Regions from separate parts of the Peribacillus sp. NPDC097197 genome, predicted to be linked through region 2. Evidence: riboswitches for the same ligand, from Rfam matches in the RefSeq annotation. Region 2 holds a riboswitch; each other region holds the start of a gene.
The links. A riboswitch is a leader RNA that binds a small molecule or an ion and turns the genes downstream of it on or off. The one in region 2 is predicted to bind S-adenosylmethionine.
Positions count from the first base shown of each region.

Region 1: it holds a riboswitch for S-adenosylmethionine, as region 2 does, so the genes downstream of both, ACQKL6_RS13520 (Na+/H+ antiporter NhaC family protein) here and mtnK (S-methyl-5-thioribose kinase) in region 2, are expected to answer to the same signal.
Region 3: it holds a riboswitch for S-adenosylmethionine, as region 2 does, so the genes downstream of both, ACQKL6_RS20080 (5-methyltetrahydropteroyltriglutamate--homocysteine S-methyltransferase) here and mtnK (S-methyl-5-thioribose kinase) in region 2, are expected to answer to the same signal.
Region 4: it holds a riboswitch for S-adenosylmethionine, as region 2 does, so the genes downstream of both, ACQKL6_RS15810 (sugar ABC transporter substrate-binding protein) here and mtnK (S-methyl-5-thioribose kinase) in region 2, are expected to answer to the same signal.

Region 1 covers NZ_JBNNST010000009.1:89,067-93,979, forward strand. Annotated here, with positions in the region: gene ACQKL6_RS13520 (Na+/H+ antiporter NhaC family protein) at 1-1,109, opposite strand, end outside; SAM riboswitch class I at 1,314-1,418, opposite strand; gene ACQKL6_RS13525 (ABC transporter substrate-binding protein) at 1,568-2,761, opposite strand; gene ACQKL6_RS13530 (ABC transporter ATP-binding protein) at 2,789-3,496, opposite strand; gene ACQKL6_RS13535 (ABC transporter ATP-binding protein) at 3,489-4,253, opposite strand; gene ACQKL6_RS13540 (branched-chain amino acid ABC transporter permease) at 4,256-4,913, opposite strand, start outside.
Region 2 covers NZ_JBNNST010000002.1:208,235-213,147, reverse strand. Annotated here, with positions in the region: gene mtnA (S-methyl-5-thioribose-1-phosphate isomerase) at 458-1,504, opposite strand; gene mtnK (S-methyl-5-thioribose kinase) at 1,517-2,722, opposite strand; SAM riboswitch class I at 2,794-2,946, opposite strand; gene ACQKL6_RS03400 (carbon-nitrogen family hydrolase) at 3,020-3,802, opposite strand; gene ACQKL6_RS03395 (pyridoxal phosphate-dependent aminotransferase) at 3,903-4,913, shown strand, end outside.
Region 3 covers NZ_JBNNST010000026.1:11,049-15,961, forward strand. Annotated here, with positions in the region: gene ACQKL6_RS20070 (CaiB/BaiF CoA transferase family protein) at 1-661, shown strand, start outside; gene ACQKL6_RS20075 (hypothetical protein) at 835-1,359, shown strand; gene ACQKL6_RS20080 (5-methyltetrahydropteroyltriglutamate--homocysteine S-methyltransferase) at 1,396-2,499, opposite strand; SAM riboswitch class I at 2,584-2,683, opposite strand; gene ACQKL6_RS20085 (PTS transporter subunit IIC) at 2,900-3,937, shown strand; gene ACQKL6_RS20090 (hypothetical protein) at 4,221-4,913, opposite strand, start outside.
Region 4 covers NZ_JBNNST010000012.1:89,339-94,251, forward strand. Annotated here, with positions in the region: gene ACQKL6_RS15805 (GTP-binding protein) at 307-3,048, shown strand; SAM riboswitch class I at 3,138-3,244, shown strand; gene ACQKL6_RS15810 (sugar ABC transporter substrate-binding protein) at 3,358-4,473, shown strand; gene ACQKL6_RS15815 (sugar ABC transporter ATP-binding protein) at 4,541-4,913, shown strand, end outside.

The sequences.
Region 1 (4,913 bases), on a different contig from region 2:
AGCAAACTGGCAGATTTCCGTGGATCGATTTCATACTTTTCGGCAATGTTTTTTGCGAGTGGACCAGCAATGATGATGGATATGGTATTGTTTGCCGTTGAAAGATTCGTTAAAGCCACCAATCCCGCGATACTGAACTCTGCACTTTTTCTTGATTTGCTCTTTCTCGTCACGAGGTTCAGTAGGTAATCGATTCCGCCGTTATGTTTGATAACAGAAACCATGCCTGCAATCAAAATCGCTAGGAAGGAGATTTCATACATCCCAGCCATTCCATCCCCCATTTTTTGAATCACTTCCATTGCATGATAACTACCATCCGCTAAACCGATGATTCCGGCAAAGACGATGCCGATAGAGAGAACCAAGAATACATTGATCCCTGCCAATGCTGCCACTAGAACACAAAGGTAAGGTAGAATTTTGACCCAATTGTAGGCTTCTCCAGAAATTGTAGCTTGTTCACCCATCGTCAGAAAACCAAGGATAAAACATGTGATTATTGCAGCAGGTAACACAATAAAAAAGTTCACTTTGAACTTATCTTTCATTTTCGTTCCCTGTGTGCGTACAGCTGCTATAGTCGTATCCGAAATGAAAGAAAGATTATCACCGAACATGGCACCACCAATGACCGCAGCCATGGAAAGGGCAACAGATATATCCGTTTGATCACTGATTCCTACTCCAATAGGTGCTAAAGCCACTATCGTTCCCATACTTGTCCCCATTGATAATGAGATAAAGCAGGCGATAATAAATAACCCCACCATTAAAAGATTTTGCGGAACAATTGAAAGTGCTAGATTCACCGTAGACGCTACGGCCCCCATCCCATTTGCCACTTCCGAAAAAGCCCCAGCCAATAGGAATATGACAACCATCAACATGATGTTTGAATCCCCGGCACCTTTACAAAAGATTTCTACTTTCTGATCGAATGATTCCTTTCGATTCATTGCCAGTGCCGTAGCAGATGCAATGGCTATGGCAACAATCACTGGAAATGTGTAAAAATCTTTTGTAATAACACCTGAACCTATAAATAATATCAAAAAAACGATAAACGGCGTTAAAGCCCATGGATTCCCTTTATTGTCTAAACTCATGATGTACACCTCTTTAGTATTTTGCATGGTAATGGTAATGGATACTCTTTTTGGACTCTCTAAATTTTCCGGCATCCCTTCATTTTAATATGGTCTTGATTATAGAATAGTAACAAACCATCAAGAACAGATTCCTATCCTATGAGTACAAAAAGACCTCTTCCGTTTTATTACAAGAAGAGGTCTTTTAATCTATAAACACTCCTCTTATCTTTCAGGTCAATCGCCTGCTGGATTTGGCACAGCACTCTAAATAAGTCTGCTGCCGAGACATCTTCGGGCCAGTCCCTCAGTCTCTCTTGATAAGAAGTAAGAAATATTCATTTTTTCAAAGCAAATATAAGAGTACAGCATTTTAAGAGTTTTCGCAAGGTAAAGTATTAAAGATTTTTATAAACTGATGGAATGCATTAGTTTTTAGCTTTCGGGGCGAAAAGGTAGTTAGTGTGAAAGCACCTTTATTCTTCTACATTGATGGGTACCACTTTTCCATCTTCGACCGCTCCTACAACGACTTTTGCTGCGAATCCACCGTTTTCGTCAATCGATGGTATATTGTAAATTTTCTGTTCAGGTGCCGTATTTGTCAGCCCATCCTGCATATGGTCACGGATCGCATTCACATCATCGACTGTTCCCGCCGCTTTCATTGCCTCCACAAAGGCATACATAGCAATGTAATTCAACCCCACTTCAGAACTAGCATCTTCCTTATAAATTTTTTTATATTTATCAATGAATGCCGGTATTGCTTCTTCCTTGGAATCGATTAGCGGAAGAACACCGATCGAACCTTCCAATGTTTCGTACGAGCCCGCTATTGGTTTCATTTGATCCAGTTTCGCCTGGTCCATGATAATGAAACCGCCTTTAAAGCCTAGTTCCCTTGCTTGTTTTGCAACCTTGGCCGTAGGCTCTGACGCCCCCCCGATGAAAAGGACATCAGGCTTTTCTTTTAGGGCATTTGTAACAGTCGTGAAGAAATCCGTTTCTTTAGAAAAATCAATGGAGGCGTTATATACGACTTCACCACCCTGTTTTTCCCAATGAGGAAGTAGGTTTTCCGCCCAGTCCTTCCCGTACTGGGAAGATGGTGGCAATGCCGCAATTTTCTTTCCGAAGTTTTCCATTGCATACGTAGAAAACGGTTCAATATACCCTTCATAATTTGGCGGGATCCTCACCGTTAATGAATTACCGCTTTCCGTGATGGCTGGTTCACTCGAATAGCCACCGATGATGAATTTCTCTTTTTCGTTAAAAACCTGAAGGGCGAGTATCCCTCCACTATGAGGAGTGAAAATAATCGGAGTTTTGTATTCCTGAATTAAACGTTTAGCATTTGAACCCGTTTCATTCGGTAAGTACTTATCATCCAACGAAACCAGGTTGAGCGTATATTTTTCCCCTTCCACTTCAAACCCACCAGCATCATTGATTTCATTTACTGCCATCTCCACACCATTTAACGTTCGTTTTCCATATAAGGCTGCTGCTCCACTCAAAGGACCGCTAAAACCGATATTGACGACATTCTTCCCTTTACTGGCCTTTCCTCCCCCACTTGAGGCAGGGCTGTCTCCTTTGTTACAGCCGGCTAGTGCCGTTAGGACGAGTAATAGCATGACAAAGAATACACTCAATTTTTTCATGAAAATCCCCCATTCATTTTTAAACTCTTATGCTCCGATATAAGCTTTCCGTACTTCATCATTAGCCAATAATTCTTTTGCAGTCCCTTCGACGACAATTTCCCCATTTTCAAAAACATATCCCTTATCTGCAATGCTAAGAGCCGCATTCGCATTCTGTTCAGCTAGTAGAACGGTTATGCCTTCCCGGTTTATTTCTTCAATGACTTGGAACATCTGTTCAACGATCAAAGGGGCGAGGCCCACGGAAGGTTCATCTAGCATCAAAAGCTTTGGCTTAGACATCAAGGCCCTGCCAATGGCTAGCATCTGTTGCTGTCCACCACTCAAGCTGCCGGCTTCATCATGGAGTTTTTCTTTTAAAATAGGAAATAAATGATAGACATTTTCCAATGAGGCCTTGATTTCCCTCTTTTTTTTCCGATGGACGTAAGCCCCCATCTTCAAGTTTTCCTGGACAGTCATCTGAGGAAACAGTTTCCTCCCTTCTGCACATTGAACAATTCCAGCCTGGACATTCTTATCCGGAGGCCTGCCTCCGATAGTCCGTTCCTCAAAATGAATTTCACCCCCAGCCAGCTTACTAATGCCGCTGATAGAACGGAATGTCGTGCTTTTCCCTGCTCCATTCGCTCCCAGTAGAACGACAATTTCCCCTTTTTTCACTTCAATATTCACATGCTTGATCGCAGAGAAGCTCCCATAACATACAGTAACATCAGTTAGCTTAAGCACTAGCACTACCTCCTAAATAGGCTTTAATAACCGCCTCATTCGCCCTGATTTCTTTTGGAGTGCCTTCAGCAATCTTTTCCCCGTAGTTCAGGACCATGATATGGTCAGCTAAGTTCATGATCATATGCATCTTGTGCTCGATCAAGCAAATCGTGAAGCCCGATTGATTCAACTCCTTGATCAGTTCTGTAAGCCCTTCTGTTTCATCAGGGTTTATGCCGGCGGCCGGTTCATCAAGAAAGATGATTTCCGGATCCGTCGCAAGGGCAAGGGCAATCGCAGTCCGCTTCTTTTCCTCTTGAGAAATACTCGAGACCATCTTATTTGCCGAATCCATTAAGCCGACAATTTTCAATACTTCCATCGCTTTATCACGACAGGCCTTTTCCTCCCGTTTTAACCTCTTCGTCCTTAGGATAGCATCTACCAAATTCGATTTAGTTCGAAGCCTATGCCCTACAATCACGTTATCCAAGATGGTGGATTGCTCAAAAAGACTAGTCGTCTGGAACGTTCTTGCTATGCCAAGCCCCGCTATTTCATTGGCAGGAAGCTTCGTGATGTCTTTCCCTTTGAAGAGGACTGCTCCAGAACTTGGACGATGGAAGCCGCTGATCAAGTTGAAAAACGTAGACTTCCCGGCTCCATTAGGCCCGATAATCGCATTGATCTTTCCTTTTTCAATGGTGAAATCCACATTTTTTACAGCTGCCAATCCCCCGAAACTCTTTGTTAAATTCTTCGTTTCGATAAACATCTTCATCCCTCCTCCGCATTAACCGGAACGTCCTTACTCATAATCAGTTGTTTCTTATCTCTTCGTTTAATTTTCCAATCAAAGAATGCACCCGAAATACCGCGTGGATAGAAAATTATGATCAACGTAAGTAAAGGTCCAAAGATCAACATTCGATACTCTTGGAGAAATTGTAGATTCTGGGATAGTATGACGAGAAGCAAAGTTCCAACCAAAGGTCCCGATAGAGTTCCTATTCCGCCGACCAGTAGATACATCAACAAGTCGAACATTATGGCCGTAGACCCGATATCCGGTCCGATAAACCGCACGAATGAAGCATATAAGGCACCTGCCAAGCCTGCAAAAAATGTAGAAAGAACAAATGCGGTCAACTTATTCTTCATCGTGGATATGCCTATCGTTTGGGCAAGTTCCTCACTATTCCTGATGGCCATATAGGTTCTCCCTGTCAACGAATGAACAATACGATACATGACCAAAATGACGCCAAGTAGGAAAATGAGCACCAAATAATATTGTGAAGCGGCCGTCTCGAAAGTGATGGGTCCGATATTTCCAGGGGCCGGAATCCCAATCAAGCCTCTAACTCCTTCTGTAAGACCTTCCCATTTATCGATGACCAGGTAGATGATATATCCGACGCATAAAGTATAAATT
Region 2 (4,913 bases):
CTTAGGTGTGTGTGTAATCCATAAGGTGACCATGGAAGAAGTACCAATGGGTGGGGAATGGAAGGGTATCCATGATGAAGTAGAATTTGAAGAAAACGAGCGGTAAACCCTGCTTGAGGAACATGAACTTTCATACAAGGCTAAGAATAATTACTACCGAAAAGCGGCAGAAAAATCAAAGAAGGCTAGATGCCACTCTGACTAAATTCTGCGATTATATCTATCAAAAAGAACCTCGTCAGAATAAATATAACAGGAGCAACTGAATGGGTTTCCAAGGTTAATCGTGAAAAGAATGAAGGGGCTGTCTAATAAGTCCTTATTCCAGTGAATTTCGCAAAAATAAAGAGGCAGAAATGTTGTTAAATCAACGTTTCTGCCTTTTACTATTTATTCAATTTCGGTGTGTAATTACACCTTTTGGGACAGCCCCTTGATCAATCCTTTATAAATAATTTCATTTTACAAAAAGCGGGATATTACTCCTGTAATCAGGTGAAATGATGCCATTTTCGGTAATGATGCTTGTAATAAGAGAATGGGGCGTAACGTCAAAAGCAGGATTGAATGTCTTCACATTTTCTGGTGCTATCCTGACTCCTTGTATAGAAGTGATTTCATCCCCATTCCTTTCTTCGATTGGGATGGAGATACCCGACTCGAGAGATAAATCGAATGTACTTGATGGTGCTGCTACATAGAAAGGAATATCGTAATGCTTAGCTAATATCGCCAAACCCAATGTACCAATTTTATTGGCTGTATCACCGTTTGCCGCAATACGGTCTGCTCCGACTATAATGGCTTCGATTTTTTTATGATGAATGGTGTGGGCTGCCATATTATCCGAGATTAATGTAACGTCCACTCCAGCTTGCATAAGTTCCCATGCGGTGAGTCGTGCCCCTTGCAAGACAGGTCTCGTTTCACAGGCATAGACCTTTATAGGAAAGGATCTTTCCTTGGCCAGGTGGAAAGGTGCGAGGGCAGTTCCGTACCTTGCAGTGGCTATCCCCCCAGCATTACAATGGGTTAAAATAGAATCACCCTCGTTGAATAAAGACAATCCGTATTCACCAATTTTTCGGCACATCTCCACATCCTCTGAAAATAGCTTTTTTGCTTCAGCAACAAGAGCGCTTTTGGCTGAAGCTATGCTATTGGCTGCTTGTAGAGTATTCTCCATTCTTTTCAGTGCCCAAAAAAGGTTGACCGCTGTTGGTCTTGAAGAAGCGAGTGTAGTAACATGTTTCGTGACATTGTGTTTAAATTGCCATAAATCCGTGGTATTTTCCTGGATTGCACCAAGAGCAACGCCAAATGCTGCAGTTAGCCCGATAGCGGGGGCACCACGGACCTTCAAGGTCAAGATGCTGTCATATACATCTTTAACCGTAAAAAGTTCAATGAATTCTATTTTTGATGGCAAGGCCTGTTGATTCAATAAGGTAATATGGGTATCATTCCATTGGACGGAATAGGGTAGTGGCGTTGTAGTTGTCATATGTATATCTCCTTATAGGGCTGAATAGGAAGGCAATGTATATTGCTTTACGGCTTCTATCACTGCTGAAATATTCAGTTCTTTCCGATTTTTGATTATATGGGCCCCGATTTTCAAGGTAGCCGTTTTAGCTGTAATTCTAGTTTCTTTATTCTCAATGCCATTTAAATCAGCAACATGAGATAGGCCAATGGTTCTTCGAATTAGTTCACATCCTGCAAAGCCATATGCATCACCTTTAAACTTGTTGAGTACATATGGAAGATAACCTTCGATCTTACTGTAAGGACTTTTATTTTCAGAATTCCACAGGTTCGTATAGGTTTCTTCAAATGTATTCCAAAATTCCTGAAGATGAGTAAAGATTTCTTCCTTCCCAGTGGCCTCGCGTGTTACTGCCTGGAATAGGAGATTCGCCATGTATTGTCCAAGGTCAAATCCAACAGGACCATAAAAAGCGAATTCAGGGTCAATTACCTTTGTTTCTGTATCACTTGCAAATATACTTCCCGTATGTAAATCGCCATGAAGAAGGGCCTCCTGCTCGGATTCGAAGCTTTGTTTTAACTTAGCCACTTCCAGTATTAAATCAGCATCTTTCCATATAGACTTGGCAGCCTCCAGCAACTCAAGCTCAAACTCGCCTGGATGTTCCTCCAAAAAAGGATCCGTGAAAATGAAAACCTCAGTAATCTTGCAGAGTTCTGGATTCGTGAAGTTCCGGGCAACCTCTTTTTTCGCTGCCGGTTCCAAATGAAAATCAGACGTATAAAAAGCGGTCTTTGCAACAAATTCACCAATGTGTTTGGATAATAGAGGGAAATGATCTCCTTCAATTAATCCGGTCCGGGCGATTTTCAAGTGTGATAAATCTTCCATGACGGTGATTGCAAGCTGTTCATCAGAATAATAGACTTGTGGGACAAGTTCGGGACAATAGCTTCTGAATTGAATTAATGCATTCGCTTCGATAGCCGATCTTTTTAAAGTCAATGGCCAGCTTTCACCAAGAACCTTTGCGTAAGGAACTGCTTGTTTGATGATGACTCCTTTATTTGTTACGGGATTTGTAACGTGAAAAACATAATTTAAATTTCCGTCACCGATTTCATTACATAGTAATGAGTCATCTGAATGCAGTAACCCAAGTTTCTTCGTTAGGTCAATTGCCGTTTCGTTTGTCAATAGCTTGAAATTTGATGGTTGAGTCATTGTTATCCCTCCAAGTACATTAAAAAATATGAAAAGGCCCCTTTCCCATAGAAAGAGGCAGAAGCTTCACTTCGAACCTCTTATCTCCCAGAAAGAATTCTTTCTGGTGGATTTGGCACCGTGCTCTGTGGATATAATCCGGCGGAATTCCCGCCCCATTTCACAATGGTATTACAGTCGGTTGCTGGGCTTCATAGGGCCTTTATCCCTCAGCCTGCTCTTGATAAGAGTATTGTATTTATTTTCAGAAAATTAATCTCGAATGAATGATATCAATATTTCAAATAGTTTGTCAATGGTAAATTAATAAAACTCGGGCCGCCGATCTTCGAAAACGGGTATTTTATTTCTTGCTTCTCCTACTTTTTCTAAGTCAAGGGTGCCGAGTAGAAGTTCTTTTTCTTCACCAGCCTCACAAATGATTTCTCCCCACGGGTCGATGATGATGGAATGTCCGGCAAAATGATTATTTCGGTCAGAACCGGAACGATTCACAGCCACAACGAATGCTTGATTTTCGATTGCCCTGCTGATTAACAGTGCCCTCCAATGATGGAGCCTAGGCTTTGGCCACTCGGCGGTCACGAAGATAACCTCCGCACCTCGTACCGTATGGGCCCGTTGCCATTCTGGAAAACGGATATCATAGCAAATGAATCCGGCGCAAATCTTTTCATCGAGGGAGAATAAGCCATCTTTTTTGCCAGGTTGTAAGTAATGGTGTTCATCCATCAATTGAAACAGATGGAGTTTATCATATTCTTTAACCAGTTTGCCTTCTTTATCGATGATGAGCATTGTGTTATAGATGCCTTCCTTAGTTTTCTTTGCAATCGAGCCACCGATTATGTTAATGTGGTGTTTTTTTGCAAGGGCTTTTAGAAAGGTAATGGTTTGTTCTGCTTCTTCGTCTGCAATTTCATGTAATCTCGTTAAGTCATAGCCGGTTGTCCATAGTTCCGGCAGCATGACGATGTCCGGTTTAGACTGTACAGCTTTTTCAATCCATTGTTTTGCCACCTGGAAATTTATATCTGGCTGTCCAAAGGCAATGTCCATTTGTAAACAGGCGATTTTCCATTTCATCATTTAAAACCTCCATATGTAAAAAAGTACTTTACAAGATTAAGATAAACATATATCATTTGTGACTATAATTTCAAGAAATTTCAGAGAAGGTGCAAAGATGGTGCAATTCGAAAAATCCAGACTTCTTCAAGAGCTTCCAAAGCAGTTTTTTGCTTCTTTAGTCGAAAAAGTTAATAACATAACATCAGAAGGCAAGGATGTCATTAATCTTGGGCAGGGAAATCCAGACCAACCGACTCCTGAACATATCGTGAAGAGCCTGCAGACAGCAGCAGGAAATTCCATGAATCATAAATATTCTCCTTTTAGGGGGCTTCCCTATTTAAAAGAAGCTGCGGCCCTCTTTTATGAACGTGAATATGGCGTCAAGCTAGATCCTAAAACGGAAGTGGCGATTCTTTTCGGTGGAAAGGCTGGTCTAGTCGAATTACCGCAATGCTTATTGAATCCAGGCGATACAATTTTAGTGCCTGATCCGGGCTATCCAGATTACCTGTCAGGTGTAGCGTTAGCCCAAGCTAAAACGGAAATTATGCCCTTGACGGAAGAAAATGATTTTCTTCCCGATTATAAGGAAATAGATAAAGAGGTTTTTGACAAAGCGAAGATGATGTTCTTGAATTATCCCAATAATCCCACAGGAGCATCGGCGTCAGCAGAATTCTTCGAAGAAACGGTTTCCATGGCAAAAGAACACTCGATATGTGTGGTTCATGATTTCGCATATGGTGCAATTGGGTTCGATGGGAAAAAACCGGTAAGCTTCCTTCAAGCAGAAGGATCAAAAGAAGTGGGGATAGAAATTTACACCCTTTCTAAAACATATAACATGGCGGGGTGGAGGGTTGGCTTTGCGGTTGGCAACCAGAGTGTCATCGAATCGCTTGAATTATTGCAGGATCATCTTTACGTCAGCCTTTTTCCCGCAATACAAGAAGCCACGGCATGCGCTTTACTGGATTCACAAGAGTGTGTGAAGGAACTCGTGAACATGTACGAAGGACGACGAAATGTATTTATTGAAGGGTTACGATCCATTGGATGGGATGTCCAGGCTCCAGATGCTTCCTTCTTTGCTTGGCTAAAGGTCCCGGAAGGATTTACTTCA
Region 3 (4,913 bases), on a different contig from region 2:
AAATGGAACACAAATAGCCGACCTTGCAGGAGGCTCCATGCACGCTGTCATCGGGATTTTGTCGGCAGTCATCTACCGGGAGCGGACGGGTGAAGGTCAGTTCATCGATATTAGCATGACCGATTGCAGCTTTGCTTTGAATGCGATATCTGCCCCCCTACATTTACAGGGTGGATTGGAGCTTGAACCGGAAAAGTTGGTATTGAATGGCGGAACATTTTATGATTTTTATGAAACGAAAGACGGCCGTTACTTCTCGGTTGGAAGCTTGGAGCCATCATTCCGTGAAGTGTTATGTGAAGCAATCGGACAGCCTGAACTGTTCGAGTTAAGCATGAAGCAAGATGCGGAAAGTAGCATCCAATTCAAAAGGATCATCAAGCATGCATTTCTTGAAAAGACATTTGAAGAATGGCAGGGCATATTCGAAGATTTCGAGGCTTGTGTCGAACCGGTGCTGACTTTTTCTGAAGCGACCAATCACCCGCAACTGCAAGCGCGTGGCATGATAGTCGAAGTGCCCGATGGAGAAGGAAACATGCAGAGGCAGATGGCTTGTCCCATCAAAACATCGGTCTTCACTCCAGAGTATAAACATGTTGGGATGAAGCCGGGACAAAGTAATGATGAGGTCTTTGGCACTCTTGAATTGGAGCGATAGCAACGGATGGACCGGCAGATGATCTGTCGGTTTTTTTGTGGGTTAAAGGGGGAGTCCCTTAAGACATGTGAATATTTACTAGTTATAACGTATCCACACCGGGTAAGAGAGTATCATCCTTCGAATAAGGACTTGTCTGTATACACCAAGCTCAAATAAGGAGGATGATTGGCATGTTCGGTTTGTCTGATATCACTAAATTTCTCTTTTCCTTTTTTCTGATTTTACCGGTTGTCACGCTCATTCATTTAGGTGGGCATCTATTCTTTGTCACACTATTTGGCGGTACAGAGAAAAAAATCAAGATCGGATGTGGAGATAAGATTTTCTCCTTTTGCAATATAGAAGTGAGAAAATACTACTTTTGGAATGGGCATTGTGAGTTCAAGGGATTAAAATATGATAATAAGTTCACGAATAGTTTGATTTACTTAGGGGGAGCCCTCTTTAACCTAATTAGCATGTTGTTGATATATAGTTTGGTTTATCAGGGAATCTTGGAGAAGTCGGTCCTCTGGTACCAATTCATATATTTCTCTTTCTATATTATGTTCTTTTCCTTATTTCCGATGTATTTTTCCGATGGGTCGCCAAGTGATGGAAAGGCCGCAGAATTGACATTGAAGAACCAGCTCGATGATAAGGTGACAGATGATGTAGTGGGGAAGAAAGAGGATGAGGACGATCGATGTTGTTGAATAAAGGGACGAGCATAGGCTCGTCCCTTTTTGTTCTTATCCCCATACTTCTTTGGCGACATCCACAACGAATTTTAACTTTTCCCATTGCTGCTCTTCCGTTAGCTTGTTGCCAAGATGTGTGGAAGCGAATCCGCATTGAGGGCTTAAGCACAAGTGTTCATGTGGCACGAATTGTGCCGCTTCTTTAATACGTGATTTAACGGTTTCTTTATCTTCAAGTTCGCCATTCTTCGAAGTAACCACGCCAAGAACGACTTGTGCGCCGTCATTTGGAATGTGTTCTAATGGTTTAAAATCCCCTGAACGGTGATCATCGTATTCCAAGAAAAATCCATCTACATTTTCCTTGGCCAATAGAGTTGGGGCGATACGGGCATAGCTGCCTTCAAAAGCCCAAGTCGATTGGTAATTTCCACGACAAAGGTGAGTCGTGACAACCAAATCCTCTGGTTTTCCCTCCAACGTCCCATTAATCACGCGCAATGCTAAATCGATTAATTGTTCCCTTGTATATTTCCCCTCTTTGAACTGGAAGTCCGGAGCGGAAAGCCTGGCTATGTATACATCATCTAATTGTAAATAACGTACACCGGCATCGTAAAAGGCTTGTAAAGCATCTTGATAGGCTTTGATAATATCTTTTGCATAGTCTTCGATGTCAGGATAGATTTCTTCATTATGGACCCCTACCGCAAATAATTGATTGGGACTAGGGATGGTTTGTTTCGCCACAGCCCGTCCGTCCACGATTTCATTAAACTCAATAAAGTCTTTAATAAAGGGGTGATCTGGGTTGAAAGAAATTTTTCCTGTATTCCGAACGTTATAACGTTCTGTTTCAATTCCATCAAATGTGAGGCCTTTTTCCGTGACATACCCTTCGATTCCATTTAAATGTTCCAAGAAGTCAAAGTGCCACCAGGTGCGTCTGAATTCCCCATCAGTCACTGCCTCTAAACCGATTTCTATTTGCTTATCGACGATACGCTTGATTTCCTTCGTTTCAACCTCGCGTAATTGTTCTGCGGTAATGATTCCTTCTTTCCGTTGCTTTCTTGCCAGATGTATACTTTCTGGTCTTAATAGACTTCCTACGTGGTCGGCTTTGAATGGAGCTTTCGTTAAAGTGATAGACATGGTAGATTCCTACTTTCCTTATTAAAATATAAAAACCTCTTCTTTCAAAAAAGAAGAGGTATAATCAGCAATGCTTATATTCTCTTCTTATCTTCAAGTTGAACACTTCTGGAATTAGCACAGTACAGTAAAGTCTGTTGCTGAGGTATCAAAGGGCCAGTCCCTCCACCTCTCTGGATAAGAATATGAACTATTCAATTAATTACGACTATACAGGTAGTATTAGTAAAGGTCAATAGAAAACAGATAATTTAGAATATAATCGTTATTAGAAAGTAAGTTTCTCTTAGTTAAAATACTTTTATACACTTTCGCGGTGAAGTGTTAAAAAAATCCTTTGACTATTGTCAGAATATTTCTTATAATTGTATACATTATAGCGAGATAGGGGATTATTCAGATGAGAGATTTTTTTAATAAATTATTAACGGGGATGAGCATAGGGATTGTCGTTTCATTAATTCCGAATGCTTTGTTAGGGGAAATACTTAAACTATTGATTCCACATTTTCCCGTGTTACAGCATATATTCGATATCACCGTTTTCGTGATGAGCTTGTTACCTGTCATGATTGGGGTGATGGTCGGGATTTCGTTCAAGCTATCATCCATTCAAACGGCCAGTATCGGGATCGCGGCCATGGTCGGAAGTGGCGCCATCCAGAAAACGGCTGATGGTTTGTTTGCCCTTAATGGGATTGGCGTTGTAATCAATACTGGAATTACCGCGGCATTGACCGTATTGTTCCTGCAACTAATTGGCGATAGATTAAAGGCGTATGCGATTCTTTTGATGCCGACTTTAAGTATCTTGGTACCAGGAATGATTGGATACTTAATTCTGCCATACGTAAAATCCGCTACGGGACTATTAGGAGTCGGCATCGCTAACGTGACGTCATTGCAGCCCATTTTGATGGGAGCCATTATTTCCGTTATATTCTGTCTCATTATCTTATCTCCCATTTCAACGGTTGGGGTGGCGACGGTCATTATGCTCTCAGGTATAGGATCTGGTGCGGCCAACCTAGGAATCGTGGCAGCTGGTGTGGGCCTAGCCATTGCAAGCTACAAAGCGAATTCATTAGGGACGGCTTTAGCCCATGTGTTGGGTTCCCCTAAGATTCAAATGAGGAATTTCTTCATGAAACCGAAAATTGCGTTTCCCATGTTAATCACGTCCGCTATTCTTGGTGCGTTGGCAGGTTTGTTAAACATACAAGGGACCCCGTATAGTGCTGGATTTGGTTTATCGGGATTGGTCGGTCCCTTGAACTACATGAAACTGGCGGAAGGCGGATGGATTTTCAGTAACATATCCATCATGGTCATCATTTTCTTCATTCTTCCGATTGTGTTGAACCTTGTACTAATCTACGTTTTCTCAAAGAAATTAAAATGGATTAAAGCAGACGACTATACCTTGCATTTTGAATAAAAGGAAACCAAATAAAAGAAGCAGTCAGGCGTTTAGCTCTGGCTGCTTCTTTTGATGAGGAGGCTAATTCAAGGGTACTTCAACTTTTAAATCTAGAATCTGCGGTATCTGATGATGGCCAGGATTCATTTCATCCACTTTACTCAGGATAAATACACGTCTAAACGATTCCACTTACCTTCTTTATAGAGGCAAGCTGGACATCGCACCGGTTGAAGAAGAAAATAGAAAGAGCCATAAACCGAAGCGTATCTCGACGGTTCATGGCATCGGTCTCATCCCGTTAGGAGTTGGTCGAAGGGATGAAGGTTTCTGCGATATGAGATGTGATTGGACCGTACTTCTCCTGTTCGCTAGCGGGATAGGTAATGATAAAGGTAGTGCCCACTTGATCATTAAAGTAGTACCTCTTATAGATAATTTTCCTATTTTCTTCGTAGGAAATGACATACCAATCGTCTGTAAGTCGCTGATAGGCGATTTCTTCTGTGATACTTTTCAAATCATCTTCATAATACATTTCAATCGTTTCTTCATCGTTGATTATATTCGTATGGCTAGCAAAGGCGGTAATTTCAAATTCCTCATTATAGAACCTGGCTCCATCACCATTGGTTGGTGGGGTGTCCATATTTAAGCCTTTGGGATAGTACATGGAGAACCCATAACGGCCATTTTGATATAGTTGGTACGCAGTTTTTTGACCGTCGGCTTTTTCTACGGTTTTCTTATCTTCAGTTTTCTTTACTTTCTTTTCTTCTGGTTGCGTTTCTTCCTGGTCTTTCAGGGCAAGATCGACTTGTTCCGTAAGTTTAGTCAACTCAGATTGATAGCTTGATAGTAAGTTATCCGACTCGAAGCTTTTTTCTAAAAGTTGTAATTTCTTTTGTGCTAAGCTGTAACTTTCTTTTTCGATAAGTTCCTTCACAATCTTCATCGTGTCTTCAAACGAAGAAGTTGTTTCCTGATCAGCAAG
Region 4 (4,913 bases), on a different contig from region 2:
TTTACCATTTTAAGGTAGTGTGTAAACGGGGATTCTGGTAATTTAATGGTATAGGAGAAATCCCTCGCATTGCTTCATATCCTGGTGAAATCCATAAAAGCATATTTTAAGGGAGAGAGTCGATTTGTTAAAAACATTACAAGCCCGGCGGTTTCTGTTTTAAACTTGTAAGAGTTATGACATGTTGTTACCATATTGTTTTGTTAAAATAATAATTTGGAGCTTTGACAGATCATTTTCTTATCTAAAGGAACCTATTGATTTGATCCTTTACTTGAAAATATGAAATATATCGGGGGAATTACGATGGAAGAACAGCTGATTGGCAAAAAGTTCTATGAAACGATGATTGATGACATAAATAAGCATCCGATTCAAGCCTTGGGAGAAATGTTTCTCGTGGAACAAAAAAAGGAAAGATCGGATTTAACCACAATCAGGTTTGCCCAGGGGGAAGTGTACTTCCTGCATCATGACTTTGAGGCGGCCATATTTAAATGGGAGAATATAGAGGGCAATCTTGCTGAATGGGCTAAGAAGAATATTGCTGATGCCTACTTTGAGCTAGAGATGTATTCGACGGCAGAAGATATTTATAAAGCCATTAATACGAGCGAACCTGTATTAAAGACGGAAGTCCTTCTGCAACTGTTTTCACTATACATAGTAGAAACAAGAAATGATCTGGCATCCAAAGTGGTGAAGGAAGCAGTCGATTTCCAACCGGATTATCCAAATGTCACGGAAATTGCGCGCTCCTTCTTTGAAGCGCAAAAGGATTGGAATAGCGCGATAGTTTTAGCGGCCAACGAAAGTATCCGTACGGAGTCAATGACTTGGTTCGATGTTTTGAAAACATACATCCAGCAGGGCGTTGCACAATCGACGGCTCCGGATTATTTCGCGAACGTGCTTAGATCCTTATATAATCTTGACCAAGATCGTTTTGAGAAAATGACGGTAGCCCTTTGGAAGAACTATAAATATACGGATTCTTACTTTGAATGGCTTAAGGTCATCAATAAATTGATCGATGAAATCGAATTGAACAACGGGGATGTTTGGGATGAGCTTTCCGTCTATTATCGCGATGCCTATGCAGGATTACTAGAAGGTACGCATTTAGTCAAAGAGTTAAGCCCTGTCGTACCAAGACTGTTGGAAAATTGGTTAAAAATCGCGGAAGGGGAGATTTCGTTATTTGCAGCGGCATCTGTCCTTTCCTGGAATGAGATTTTCCCAGATACAGTGAGCGCACTTGTTGTTCAAGATGCAGAAAGTCTGTTAGCGAAATCCCCTAGATTGGGAGGCGGTCTCGAAGCAGGCGAAAAACTGATTCACTCCATCATTCAATGGGCAGAGAGCAATGATCTATCAGTCGGCAATAAGCTGAAATGGATGGTTGAGGGAATTAAGGATATGAGCAATTTCAATCTGCTTCTTGTTGGAAGTGCAGGAAATGGCAAGACATCCTTCATTCAATCGATAGCGGGTGAAAGTATTGCAGCGGAAGACCATTCATCTCTTGTGAGCGTTAAAGATGGCGATGACCTGGAAATCTATGAAATTACCGATACAGATCGTAAAATGGTCGAAGAGTTAACGGAGTTGGATGAAACGCGTCGTCAACGCGGAACGATTGTCGATGTGACACTCATCAGTGATTATTTGAGAAATAATCGCCTGCGTCTACTGGATACTCCAGGATTTAATGGAGAGAAAAGCGTAGACCCTGACTTCCAAAATTACTTACTGGAGAGCGATGGAGTGATGTTCGTTCTGGATGCACGGGCACCTTTCACGGGCAGTGAACGTGATTTGCTATTGGAAATGCAACAAATGGCCCCTAAACTTCCTATTCATTTCTTGCTGAATAAAATGGATACCATCTATAGTGATCAAGTGGCAGTCAGGATGGAAGATGAAACATGGGATAAGGTGAATGCTTATTTCCCGAACGCGAAGGTATTTGCTTTCTCCAAGCTTTATGACAGCAAACAGCAACTGCAGGATCTAGCCGTCTTCCTTCACGCAAACTATCAAGATAGCAATTGGAAGGAAATGAGGGCGGAGAAGCTCCTTGCCTTCACGCGTAAAACTTTATCCTATCTATTAGAAAAACGGGCAGCGAATGAACGGAAATGCGAGCATTCGATTTCTTGGAATGAACAGATGGAAGTGAAGTTGAATGGCGCTACGAATCAGTTGACTGATTTGGAAAAAGAAAAAACCGAAAACATTACAAGATCTTATCGCTTATTAAAAGAAGAAGTGAAAAAACAGCTTTCCACACGAATTCCTGAATTACTGCGTGATTGCTCTAAAACATTATCTGAGAATAGTGACTTTAGCCAAGTGCATATACAGTTGAATCAGGAAATGAACGATCGGATCCAGGCATTTATATCCGATAAAATCATGCCGCAGTATTTCCGCTCGCTTCAAGACTGGATTGCTACATCTGAGTTAGAATTCACGCAAAGCCAACAGTTCATGGATGAGATGAGCGCAGGCTTCAATGAGCTATACAAAGAAGAACGTATTGTACTGGCCGGGGACTTCCGGGTCTTGGATGACTGGCGCCGTGATGCGGACCGGATGACAAGCAGCATCCGGATAGAAAATGTAAATATATTACTAAGAAGGACCCCATCTCAGTTGATTCTTAAGGGAGCCGGGAAGCTATTTGGTGCCATTCCGCAAAATAAAGCGAATATGTACAATCGATATAAGAAGTTCTTGGAAAATGAAGACTTCCAGGATGTTGCCGATATGATCAGTGACAGATTCCTTACTCAGTTTGGATTGTTCGAAAAATCCTTGGAACGTGACATATCCCTGTTCTACCGCAATCCATTTGCCATCCTTGAAAAAAATATCGAACAGACGAAAGCCGAAATCAAAGAACAGCAGGCTACATTGGAACATATGAGACAAAATCCTGAAGTCTACCGTGATCCGATTACCCTGTTCGAAGTGAAACTGCGCCAATTCGAACGCCTTGAAAAAATCGAGAAAAGACGCCTGGCGAAACTGCAAGGAAAATAAAACATTTAAAATATTCTAAAAACTATTGACTTAATGACTATATCCCTATAAAGTGGTACTTACCATAACGAAACGTAACACATTATATTCTCTTATCAAGAGTGGCGGAGGGACTGGCCCTACGATGCCCAGCAACCGTTCCAATTAGGAATTGGTGCTAAATCCTGCAAAACAGAAATGTTTTGACAGATAAGAGAGGGATAAGTCTGCAAACCAGCTGATTAAACCTCTCTATTTTAGAGAGGTTTTTATTTTGTGTTTATGCCGAGCTAACAGATAAGAATAATGTAAAAAATAGGGGGAATTAAAATGGGAAAATCAATTTTAAAAGGAGCTTTCGTTTCAGTCATCGCTTCGGCGTTGCTTTTGACGGGGTGTTCTTCGGGACAAAGTACAGGGGAAGCGAAAAAAGAGGAAAAGGTATCTTTTGAAAATGTTCCAGAGCGATTTGCGAAAGGCGAGGGAGCTAAAATTAAAGTCATTCGTAAAATTGGCGGCGATGATCACACGGCCCAATACTTAGCAGGGGCGCAAGAAGAAGGAGAAGCACTTGGCTTCCAAGTAGATACTTTTACGGCCAATGGCGATACGGCTAAATTCCATGACGCCATCGCTCAGGCTCTGGAGGAAGACTATGATGGCTATATCATTTCCCATGGTGATGATGCAGCGACAGTGAATGACGTACAAAAGCTGGTGGATGCAGGGAAAAGCGTAGTCACATTCGATTCCATCGGCGATTTAACGAAAATTGATGGGGTAACAGTAACTTCACAAGATGACGAAGCATTGGCAACTCTTGCTTTTGACAAATTGATAGAAGAGCAAAAAGGCGAAGCGAACATTGCATACCTTTGGGTAGATGGTTTCCCTCCAATGGTGAGAAGAAATGCCGTGTATCAAGAAAAGCTGAAAGAAAATCCTGGCATTCATGAAATTGAAAGATTCGGAGTGGCATCTTCAGATACTTCGGTCCAGACGCAAAATGCGGTCTCGGCGATGTTGAACAAGTATCCCAAAGGTAAAATAGACGCAATTTTCGCAACCTGGGATGCATTCGCTATCGGAGCAGCTCGTGCGATAAAAGAAGCGGGGCGCGATGAAGTGAAAATCTATGGTATTGACGTGTCCAATGCCGACCTTCAGGAGATTCAAACAAAAGGAAGCTCATGGTCGTATACCGCAGCGGTTGATCCGAAGTTGATTGGTGCAGTGAATATGAGATTGCTAGCGAAAAAACTAGCGGGGGAAGAAACGCCGCAAACCTATGATTTAGAAGCATCATTGATATCTCAAAAACAGCTTCAATCATCGAAGGACGCTGTCAACATGACCAATCTATCCGGCATTGTTCAAGGCTGGGGAGTATCAACGGAATTTGAAGAAGACTGGATGAAAGTATTGAAAGAACATTATAAGAAGTAACGATCAGAATCAGTAGACACTCTCTTTCAAGTTGAAGAGAGTGTCTGTTTAATGGGAGGGATTGGACATGGGCATTCAACTAGAAATGAAACAGATATCGATTGAGTTTCCAGGTGTAAAAGCGCTTAGTGAAGTTAATTTTTCAGTACAGTCGGGAACAGCACATGCATTGGTCGGCGCAAATGGAGCAGGGAAATCGACGCTAATGAAAGTCTTATCAGGAGCTCATGTCCATTATACCGGCGACATTTTCCTAAATGGCCAGGTACAGGATATCCGTTCGCCAAAGTCGGCACAGGAAGCTGGCATTCAAATTGTGTATCAGGAAGTGGATACGGCCCTCATTCCTTATTTAACGGTTGCGGAGAACGTGATGCTGAATGAATCCGTACAGAACATGGGGAGAAAACAAATCATCAAGTGGAAGGAATTACATAGAA